Undibacterium sp. KW1: one gene and its partner. The protein of the gene in region 1 interacts with the protein of each later gene in a pairwise test. Links are inferred from orthologs where the notes say so. Each region holds a gene or a part of one and is shown in the gene's direction. Other genes may lie near its edges.

Region 1 (6,411 bases):
AGCCTGGTACGCGAATCTTCGCAAAGGGTGGAGCCTAAATGTGAATTTTTTGGCACTTGCGGCGGTTGTTCCATGCAGCATCTGGATGCCAGCGCCCAGGTTGCCATGAAGCAGCGTGTGCTGGAAGACAACCTCTGGCATATTGGCAAGGTTAAATCCGAAATCATGCTCCGGCCCATCATAGGTCCGACCTGGGGTTACCGCTACCGCGCACGTCTGTCTGTGCGCCATGTGATCAAAAAGGGCACGGTACTTGTTGGTTTCCATGAGAAAAAATCGCGTTATGTCGCGAATATGGAAACCTGTGACATCTTGCCTGCGCATGTGTCTGCCATGCTCATGCCTTTGCGTGGCCTGGTGGCTTCGCTGTCCATCGTTGAAGCCTTGCCGCAAATCGAACTGGCAATAGGTGAGGGCGTGACTGCCATGGTATTGCGCATCATGGCACCATTGACCAAAGAAGATGAAGTCAAGTTGAAGGCATTTGCTGATCAATATCAGGTGCAATGGTGGTTGCAAACCAAGGGGCCGGAAACAGCCGCGCCATACTACCCTGTGACTAGCGAATTGCATTATCTGTTGCCAGAATTTGGCGTCAAAATGCCGTTCAAGCCGACTGATTTCACTCAGGTGAACCATCATATCAACCGGGTACTGGTCGCACGCGCTTTGCGCATGCTGGATGTGCAAAAAGATGAGCGTATCGCTGATCTGTTCTGCGGCCTGGGCAATTTCACCCTGCCTATCGCCACGCTGGCAAGAGAGGTTGTGGGTATAGAGGGTAGTGATACCTTGACTGAGCGTGCTCTGGAAAATGCAAAACACAATGGTCTGGCGGCCAAGACCTCGTTCAGTACGCGCAATCTGTTCGAGGTGACGGCACAAGACTTCGTCAAGCTTGGTAAATTTGATCGTTTCCTGATCGATCCGCCGCGCGATGGCGCCATGGCTGTCTGTCAGGCTTTGATTGATCTGGGTGATATCGCGCCTGAATTAAAGCCCAAGCGTCTGGTCTATGTTTCATGCAGCCCTTCCACCCTGGCCAGGGATGCTGGCATGCTGGTGAATCAGGCTGGTTATCGTCTTAGCAGTGCTGGTGTCATTAACATGTTCCCGCATACCTCTCACGTGGAATCCATGGCAGTTTTTGATCTGATCTAGATTTTTGCAATAACAAATCTGTCGTTATGATTGCCCATCTCTGATGGATTTGCCTTATTGCAATGAAATCCCTGCTTCAGATGACATAAGTTCAATTGATTCAGTCTGCGACCAATTGTATTTCTTGAAAGACATATCTGAGCTGGTGGTTTCATGGTAAAATCTAAGGTTAGATGAATTCTTGAAATTTTTCTTAACCCTTTCTTTTTATTGGAGTTTTTAGATGGCTATCGAACGTACATTGTCTATTATTAAGCCTGACGCAGTTGCAAAAAACGTCATCGGTCAAATTTACAGCCGCTTTGAAGGCGCTGGCCTGAAAGTAGTTGCTGCCCGTATGGCGCAGTTGTCCCGTGCTGAAGCTGAAGGTTTCTACGCTGTTCACAGCGCACGTCCTTTCTTCAAGGATCTGGTTGATTTCATGATCTCCGGTCCAGTGATGATCCAGGTTCTGGAAGGCGAAGGCGCAATTTTGAAAAACCGCGACCTGATGGGTGCGACAGATCCTAAGAAAGCAGAAGCTGGCACAATCCGCGCTGATTTCGCTGACTCTATCGATGCTAACGCTGTTCACGGTTCTGATGCTCCAGAAACAGCTGCTGTGGAAATTGCTTACTACTTCCCGGCGTTGAACGTTTATTCCCGTTAATTCAGACTTTGTCTGCATGTAACAGAATAAAGAATTAAGATATGCACCTCATACAGTCTGGTGCTGTTTGAGGTGCGAAAGAGAAGATCATGACGGTACTCACAAATTTATTGGATCTGGATCCAGCGCAGCTCGTCGCATATTGCGGTGACTTGGGTGAGAAGCCGTTTCGTGCCAAGCAATTGCAACGCTGGATACACCAGTTTGGTGCCAGTTCGTTTGATGAAATGACAGACCTCGCGAAATCCCTGCGCGAGAAGCTCGCTACGCGGGCGATGATTGCCGCTCCCGCCGTGATCAGTGACCATACCTCTGCAGATGGCACGAGAAAATGGCTGGTTGATGTCGGCCAGGGTAATGCTGTAGAAACTGTATTTATCCCTGAAGAAAACCGTGGCACCCTGTGTATTTCTACCCAGGCTGGTTGTGCGGTGAATTGCCGTTTCTGTTCTACTGGCAAGCAGGGTTTTAACCGCAACCTGAGTGTAGGCGAAATCATAGGCCAGCTCTGGATGGCAGAATTTGAATTGCGCAAGACCAAAGGTATTGCACCTGGCCCTAAAGGTGAGCGTCAGATCACCAATGTGGTCATGATGGGCATGGGTGAGCCTTTGCTGAATTTTGAACCAACTGTGACTGCCTTGCGTCTCATGCTCGATGATAATGCTTATGGCTTGTCGCGTCGCCGCGTGACGCTATCTACCAGTGGTGTGGTTCCCATGATAGACAAGCTGTCGCAAGAATGTCCGGTGGCACTGGCGGTGTCCCTGCATGCGTCAAATGATACTTTGCGTGACAGCCTGATACCACTGAACAAGAAGCATCCATTGAAGGAGTTGATGGCGGCCTGCAAGCGCTACCTGGAGTTTGCGCCGCGCGACTTTGTCACATTTGAATATTGCATGCTGGATGGTGTCAATGATACTGATGCGCATGCCAGGGAGTTGATCGAGCTGGTGCGTGATGTGCCGTGCAAGTTCAATCTGATTCCTTTTAATCCTTTCCCGGAATCTGGCCTGAAACGATCAGCGAATCCGCGTATCAAGGCATTTGCCCAGATTTTGCTCGACGCAGGCTTGGTAACAACCACCCGTAAAACCCGTGGCGATGATATCGATGCGGCTTGTGGTCAACTGGCTGGTGAAGTGCAGGACAGAACGCGTGTGCAAGAGCGCATGCAAAAAATGGCGGAATATCAAAAGAAGTTTGGCGAAAATTTTGGCAAGATCGTGGAGATCACTCAGTGAAAATTTCTCAAATGCGTCAATGTTTTTTGAATGGAGTGCTGGTGGTGCTGGCACTTTCTTTGTCAGCATGTGCATCCAAGAGCCTGGAGGGTGATAGGCCAGATCAAAACATGTCTGCCGAAAAGCAGGATGCGCGAAAACGTGCATCCATACGCATGGAGCTGGCTGTTGGTTATTATCAGCAGGGGCAGCAGAAGGTTGCTCTTGAAGAGATTCGTCAGGCGTTATTGATTGCGCCTGATCTGGTTGATGCTTTCAGCCTGCGGGCACTTATCTTCATGGATATGGGTGAGAAGCAACTGGCCGAAGATAATTTTCAGCATGCACTGAAACTCGCACCAGGTAATAGTGATATTGGCAATAATTATGGCTGGTTCTTGTGTATGAACGGACGTGAGAAACAAGGGCTTGTGTATCTTGAGAGCGCTGTCAAGGATCCCGCCTATAATGCGCCAGCTAAGGCATTGAATAATGCTGGATTGTGCAGTTTGCGTATCAAGGATACGCTTGCTGCAGAACGCTATTTCATGCAGGGTCTGCGTGAAGATGCTGGCAATCCGCAAATCAATGCGAATCTGGCCGATGTGCTTTACAAACGCGGTGAATATAAACAGGCGAAGTTTTATATTGGCCGTGTACTCAAGTTGGACGTGTTGGCAGCAAATGTATTTTGGCTTGCCATCAAAATTGAAAAAAAATTGGGTGATGAGGCTGCGGTAAATAGTCTGGCTACGCAACTGCGTCGCCGCCATCCTAATTCAACAGAATTTTCTCTGTATCAACGTGGAGTGTTTGATGAGTGATGCGGGCGCGAATCTACCTGTAGAACCTTTGGCTTCCGAGATATCTGAGACTAAAGCGGTTTTGTCTGTAGTGCAGACTGCCGGTTCTCAATTGTCTGCTGCGCGCGTTCAACTCGGTTTGAGTGTGCAGCAGGTGGCGGATCAACTCAAATTGTCCCAACGCCAGATACTTGCGCTGGAGAGTAATCAATTTGATGATTTGCCCAAGATGGTGATCGTGCGAGGTTTTGTGCGCTCTTATGCGAAACTTCTCAAGCTTGACCCTGCGCCAGTGATCGACTGCCTCCCTGCAGAAAAGGGCCTGTCTGGGCTGGATGCAGATTTGCGTCCTACCCTTGCGACACCTTTCATGGAGTCTCGTACGCCTTTTCTGGGACGTCAGGATAGTAATAATAATCGCAAGTATGTGATAGGTGCGATAGTGCTGGCTGCATGTGCCCTGATCTTTGTGGCGGTGCAAAAGCTGGAGCAAAACGATTACATCAAGAGCCTGATCTCAGGGCAGTCTGCAAAAAAAACGACTGAAGCAGAGCCTGAAAAACCTGTTGAAAATCCAGGCGCGGCATCTATCAAGCCAGAAGCTGATAAGCCAGCGGCATCGACTATTCCCACAGTGCTTGGTACGCTCAATGGTGCAAAACCAGAAGCTCAGGATATCGTTCCTCCACCCAAAGTGGATCAGGATGTACAAACTCCGGTGTCTGCGCCAGCGGTTGCTCAACAAGCTTCGGCCCTGGCTTCAGCTCCTGTGGTTGCAGTAGCTCCGGCCCCGGTTTCCGTGCCTGTTGCGGTTGCCGCGCCAGCAGTGGCAGATGCGGGAAATAATCAGTTGAAACTGAAATTCAGGCAAGACTCTTGGATACAGGTCAAGCGTGAAAATGGCAGTATTGTGACTTCTCATCTCGCCAAAGCGGGCACTGAAGAGGTGTTTGACATGAAAGAGGCTTTGCAGCTCAGGATAGGTAATGCTGCAGGTGTGGATGGCTGGTTGCGTGGCAAATCCATGGAGATTGCGCCTGGCAAGGATAGTAATGTCATTAATTTGAATGTGAAGTAAAGATGACGGATTTTTTATCGGAAATCGGTTCTGGTCCTAAGCTCAGGCGTGCATCCCGTGCTGCCAAAGTGGTATATGGCAACCGGGAAGTTCTGGTAGGTGGCGGCGCACCTGTCGTGGTGCAATCCATGACGAATACTGATACTGCTGACGCGATAGGTACTGCAATTCAAATCAAGGAATTGGCGCGGGCTGGTTCTGAGTTGGTGCGCATCACGGTCAATAACGCAGAAGCGGCAGCAGCCGTACCAGCGATACGTGAACAGTTGGACCGGATGGGCATAGATGTGCCGCTGGTAGGTGATTTTCATTACAACGGCCACACGCTGTTGAATGACTTTCCTGATTGCGCCAAAGCCTTATCCAAGTACCGGATTAATCCTGGCAATGTAGGCAAGGGCGCCAAACGCGATACCCAGTTTGCCCAGATGATAGAAATGGCTTGCCGCTACGATAAGCCAGTGCGCATCGGTGTCAACTGGGGTAGCCTGGATCAGGCCTTGCTGGCTCGCATCATGGATGATAACGCCAAGCGTGCTCAGCCATGGAGTGTGCAAGCCGTGATGTATCAGGCATTGATCACCTCTGCGATTGAAAGTGCGCAAAAAGCTGAAGAACTGGGTCTGGCAGGTGACAAGATTATCCTGTCTTGCAAAGTCTCAGGTGTGCAGGACTTGATCGCCGTTTACCGCGAACTGGCAGCACGTTGCGATTACCCCTTGCATCTTGGTCTGACCGAGGCTGGCATGGGTAGTAAAGGCATCGTCGCTTCGACTGCAGCATTGTCGGTATTGATGCAGGAGGGCATAGGCGACACCATACGCATATCCCTGACACCGGAGCCCGGTGGTGACCGTTGCAAGGAAGTTGTCGTTGGTCAGGAAATTTTGCAGACTATGGGTTTGCGAAAATTTACGCCCATGGTCATTGCTTGCCCCGGCTGTGGCAGGACTACCTCGACTGTGTTCCAGGAACTGGCTGATGATATCCAGAGTTTCCTGCGGAATCAAATGCCAGTCTGGAAGAGTCAGTATCCAGGGGTAGAGAATATGAATGTCGCCGTCATGGGCTGTATCGTTAATGGCCCAGGTGAATCCAAGCACGCCAATATTGGCATCAGTTTGCCAGGTACGGGTGAATCACCGGCTGCGCCAGTTTTTATTGATGGTGCCAAGGCGCTCACCTTGCGCGGCGACCGTATTGCAGAAGAGTTCCAGGAAATTGTGCTGGACTATGTCAAGAGCCACTATGCCCCGGTGCATGGCGTAACAAATAATTAAATCAGGTAGCAAGTATGTCGGAAATAAAAAAAGCAGAAAAAATCGCTGGTGTGAAAGGGATGAATGACCTTTTACCGGATGACGCCCCGTTGTGGGAGTTGTTTGAAAATACTGTGCAATCTGTATTGAAGAGTTATGGCTTCCAGCAAGTCCGTACACCTATTGTCGAGCCTACTAATTTGTTCGCGCGTGGCCTTGGTGAAGTAACGGATGT
Region 2 (4,678 bases), 1.5 Mb from region 1 along the record:
TCGAAGGCCGCGAACTGACAGTGGCGATACTCGGCAAGGGTGAGCTGGCGTATGCCTTGCCGATCACCGAAATCGTTGCACCTGATGGTAACTACGATTACCAGAACAAGTATTTTACTGACGACACGCAATACATTTGCCCGGCACTGCTGGAGCAGGATCTGACGGATGCCATCCGCAAAATGGCTGTCGATGCTTACCGCGCACTGGATTGTGAAGGCTGGGCCAGGGTTGATGTCTTGTTGCGCAAGTCGGATAACAAACCGTTCTTGCTGGAGATCAATACTTCTCCAGGCATGACCGGGCATTCGCTGGTACCCATGGCAGCCAAGGCAGTAGGCATCAGTTATGAAGACTTGTGTGTAGAAATTTTGAAGACAGCAAGCTTGAAAATTAAATCTGAAACAGAAAAGTAAACGAGTAAGAGTAAAAAATGTGGCATGACAGCAAGCTGATGAACAATACCGCGAATGCCCTGTTTGGGCTGGTACTGTTCATCCTGGTGTTGTCAGGCGTCTGGTGGGTAATACAAAGGCCATTTTTTACTTTGCGCGTGATACGGGTGGAAGCGAGTAGTGCGGTTGATAGTGCTGGTTTACGGCATGTGAATACGCTGACGATCAGGAGCACGGCTTTACCCAAGATCAGGGGTAATTTTTTTACTGCAAATCTGGATGCGGTAAGAACAGCTTTTGAAGCAGTACCCTGGGTGCGCAAGGCCAGCGTACAAAGAGAATGGCCGAACAAACTCATCGTCACCCTGGAAGAACATGTGGCGCTGGGTACCTGGGGTGAAAACGGGCAATTGATTTCTGCCAAGGGCGATGTGTTCACCGCCAACCTGGCAGAGGCCGAGGACGATGCAGATCTGGTGGCCCTGAGTGGACCGGATGGTAGTGAAAAAGAAGTGCTGGCGCAGTATCTGGAATTTAAAAACTGGTTTGCCAGGATCAGTCTGGCACCGGATGAAGTGAATTACTCCAGTCGTTATGCCTGGAGTCTGAAGTTGAATAATGGCATGCAGGTGCAATTGGGCAGAGTGCAGGATGCAACAACGCTCAAGAGCAGGGTGGATAAACTGATGACAGTCTATCCGCAACTGCTGGCCAGTTTGCAGGACAGTATTGAAAGTGTGGACATGCGTTATCCGAATGGCCTGGCGCTCAAATCGAGTCATAGCAATATCGGATCAAAAAAGCAAACAAAAGCAAGTGGAAAGACATGACAAAAGACGCTAAAAATCTGATCGTTGGTCTCGATATCGGCACCTCAAAAATTGTGGCGGTCGTGGCAGAAGTCATGCCTGACGGCAGGCATGAAGTCATCGGCCTGGGCCAGCATGAATCCAAGGGGCTGAAAAAAGGCGTCGTCGTTAATATCGAGGCGACCGTCGAATCCATACAGCGCGCTTTGGAAGAAGCCGAGTTGATGGCAGACTGCAAGATACGCAATGTATATACCGGTATTGCCGGCAGCCATATCCGCAGCTTTAATTCCAGCGGCATGGTGGCGATCAAGGATAAAGAAGTCACCGCAGCTGACGTTTCGCGTGTGATAGAAACTGCCAAGGCCGTCAATATTCCGACTGACCAGCAATTGCTGCATACCTTACCGCAAGAATTTATTGTCGATAGCCAGGACGATGTGCGCGAACCTATAGGCATGAGCGGCATACGTCTTGAAGTCAAAGTGCATATTGTTACCGGTGCCGTTTCTGCGGTGCAGAACATCGTCAAGTGTGTGCGCCGTTGCGGTCTTGAAGTATCTGACCTGATCCTGCAACCTATGGCCTCGGCTGAAGCAGTGCTGACCAAGGATGAAAAAGAGCTGGGCGTAGTGCTCATCGATATCGGTGGCGGCACCACTGACGTTGCAGTATTCAGCGAAGGTGCGATACGACACACTGCAGTGATACCAATAGCCGGTGATCAGATCACCAATGATATCGCCATGGCCTTGCGCACGCCGACCTCGGAAGCAGAAGAAATCAAGGTGCGTTTTGGGGTCGCTAAACAGGTATTGGCTGATCCGTCCGACACACTGGAAGTGCCTGGTCTTGGTGACCGCGGCCCGCGCTCCTTGTCGCGCCAGGCTTTGGCGGCAGTGATAGAGCCGCGCGTTGAAGAATTGTTTGCGTTGGTGCACCAGGTGGTGCGTGAATCCGGCTATGAAGATGTGCTCTCATCCGGCATCGTTTTGACAGGCGGTTCTGCTGCCATGCCGGGCATGGTCGAGATGGCAGAAGACATCTTTTTGAAGCCGACCAGATTAGGCATGCCAGCGTATAGCGGGCAGTTGGCAGATGTCGTGCGCAGCCTGCGTTATGCCACAGTTTTGGGGTTGTTGTTGGAAGCGAAGAAGCAGTATTTGCGCGGTCATCTGGTCACTCGGCAAGAAGGTTCAGCCAAAGCGGTCTGGCAACGCATGAAAGAGTGGTTTTTAGGGAATTTTTAGCTTGTATTTTGTATCTAATTTGGTGTAGTCATTTTATAATAGTTCGATATACAGTTATTAGTCGCTAGTCGTCACATCCCGGTGATGCCTAGCGACTGATAACTGCCTACCTGGAGGAGTCATGATGGAGTTCGATATGGTTGATAACGCCACACAAGGCACCGTGATCAAGGTTGTCGGCGTAGGTGGCGCAGGCGGCAATGCGGTTCAGCACATGATCAACAAAGGCGTGTCCGGCGTTGAGTTCATTGCAGCAAACACAGATGCGCAAGCACTGTTGCAGTCTAAAGCAAACAATGTGATACAGATCGGCGAGACTGGTCTGGGCGCCGGCATGAAACCGGAAGTCGGCCGCAAGCTGGCAGAAGATTCCCGTGCCCGCATCGAAGACGCATTGCGCGGCGCGCACATGGTATTTATCGCCGCAGGTATGGGTGGCGGTACTGGTACTGGTGCTGCTCCCGTAGTTGCGCAAGTCGCCAAAGAATTGGGTGCACTGACCGTGGCCGTAGTATCGAAGCCATTTTCATACGAAGGTCAGAAATGCATGGACATCGCCGACGAAGGTCTGGAAACCTTGTCCCAGCACGTCGATTCTCTGATCATCATTCTCAACGAAAAACTCGAAGAGATTTATGAAGACGACAGCATGATCGAATGGCTGCAACATGCAGATGATGTCTTGAACAATGCCGTCGCCGGTATTGCCGAGATCATCAATGTGCCTGGCCATATCAACGTCGATTTCAATGACGTGAAAACCATCATGGGCGAACAAGGCAAGGCCATGATGGGTACGGCAACAGCTTCTGGTGTTGATCGCGCACGCATCGCCGCTGAGCAGGCTGTGGCATCTCCACTGCTGGATGGCATTGATTTGTCCGGCGCCCGCGGTGTGTTGGTGAACGTTACAGCCAGCCGTGGTCTGAAAGGTAAAGAGATCAAGGAAGTCATGTCCACCGTGCGCGCCTTTGCTGCACCGGACGCATCGATTGCCCAGGGTATCGCTTACGACGACAACATGGGTGACGATATCCGTGTGACGGTAGTTGCAACTGGCCTGGGCCGTGGCAAGAAAAATATTCAGCTGGTGCAAACACCTATGCTGCGTACCGGTACGCACAATGAAACCGTGATGGCCAGCCCGGTCATGACTTCTGCCACCATCAGCACTGGTGCTGCAACTGGTTCCGCAGGTTTTGATGGCTTGAGCAAACCTGCAGTATGGCGCCGTGAATCTGCGTCAGAAACAGTACGTGCCCTGGAAAAAAATGGCATGGAAACTTACGATATCCCAGCTTTCCTGCGCAAACAGGCTGACTGATTTATCTGGTTTTTCTGCAGAACGCCAGCTTCGAGAGAGGCTGGCGTTTTTTTTGTAGGACCGGAAAGCTCACCACAGAGGGAGGAAAGTCTGCTTGCAAGCAGACTTCGTTCCGCAGGCGCGCGGCATGCCGCACGAATTCCCTGCTACACCACAGAGAAAGACAAGAGGAAAGCGTCATATTTTCAATTGCTTTCGATAGGTAGTGCATCGTGACTCTTTCACAAAACTAATCAGTTAATAGTTACTGGACTATGTAAAAGAGTTTTTGAATTCCCCTGTTTTTCCTCTGTGTCTTTGTGCCTTTGTGTTGAGAGGTCTTAAGCCTTACTCTTTTAACTTCTGCAAGAAAATTCTAGCTCAGGCATACTTGCGTCCTTCACTGTCGGTGTTGATATGGCTCAAACTTCCTGCTTTTGGTGGAGGCGGCATACAGCAAGGCATTGAATATCCGAATACTTATCTAGGGAGCATAAAATGACAATCAAGATTGGCGATACTCTGCCTGAAGGCAGCCTGGCAGAATTTATTGAAGTGGAATCAGAAGGATGTTCACTCGGACCAAATACTTTCAAAGTCGCAGACCTGACCAAAGGTAAAACCATTGCGATTTTTGGTCTGCCTGGCGCATACACGCCAACTTGCTCAGCCAAGCATGTGCCTGGCTATGTTGCACTGGCAGCAGATTTGAAAGCCAAGGGCGTTGATGAAATCTGGTGTATCTCCGTCAATGACGCATTCGTCATGGGCGCATGGGGCCGTGATCAAAAATCCACTGGCATCGTCCGCATGATGGCAGACGGCAATGCAGATTTCAGCAAAGCGCTGGGCCTGGATGCAGATTTCAGCAAATTTGGCATGGGCACACGTTCCCAGCGTTATTCTTTGCTGGCTGTTGAC

The links.
Region 2: the proteins of rlmN (region 1) and ftsZ interact in binary tests that used the Escherichia coli proteins (3 or more experiments, as listed by UniProt). The link is inferred for Undibacterium sp. KW1 from one-to-one orthologs.

What each region holds. Positions count from the first base shown.
Region 1 is NZ_AP018439.1:2,446,076-2,452,486, forward strand. The notes cover bases 1,010-3,976. They hold rlmN (23S rRNA (adenine(2503)-C(2))-methyltransferase RlmN), read left to right. Parts: upstream 1,010-1,896; coding sequence 1,897-3,057; downstream 3,058-3,976. Other genes in these bases: rlmD (23S rRNA (uracil(1939)-C(5))-methyltransferase RlmD), read left to right, coding at 1,010-1,161; ndk (nucleoside-diphosphate kinase), read left to right, coding at 1,385-1,810; pilW (type IV pilus biogenesis/stability protein PilW), read left to right, coding at 3,069-3,860; UNDKW_RS11015 (RodZ domain-containing protein), read left to right, coding at 3,853-3,976. In the rest of the region: more of rlmD, read left to right, coding at 1-1,009; more of UNDKW_RS11015, read left to right, coding at 3,977-4,917; ispG (flavodoxin-dependent (E)-4-hydroxy-3-methylbut-2-enyl-diphosphate synthase), read left to right, coding at 4,920-6,197; hisS (histidine--tRNA ligase), read left to right, coding at 6,212-6,411.
Region 2 is NZ_AP018439.1:895,519-900,196, forward strand. Bases 1,722-4,678 are described here. They hold ftsZ (cell division protein FtsZ), read left to right. Parts: upstream 1,722-2,578; coding sequence 2,579-3,778; downstream 3,779-4,678. Other genes in these bases: ftsA (cell division protein FtsA), read left to right, coding at 1,722-2,454; UNDKW_RS04050 (peroxiredoxin), read left to right, coding at 4,256-4,678. Also shown: UNDKW_RS04030 (D-alanine--D-alanine ligase), read left to right, coding at 1-416; UNDKW_RS04035 (cell division protein FtsQ/DivIB), read left to right, coding at 434-1,225; more of ftsA, read left to right, coding at 1,222-1,721. UniProt on the Escherichia coli protein: Essential cell division protein that forms a contractile ring structure (Z ring) at the future cell division site. The regulation of the ring assembly controls the timing and the location of cell division.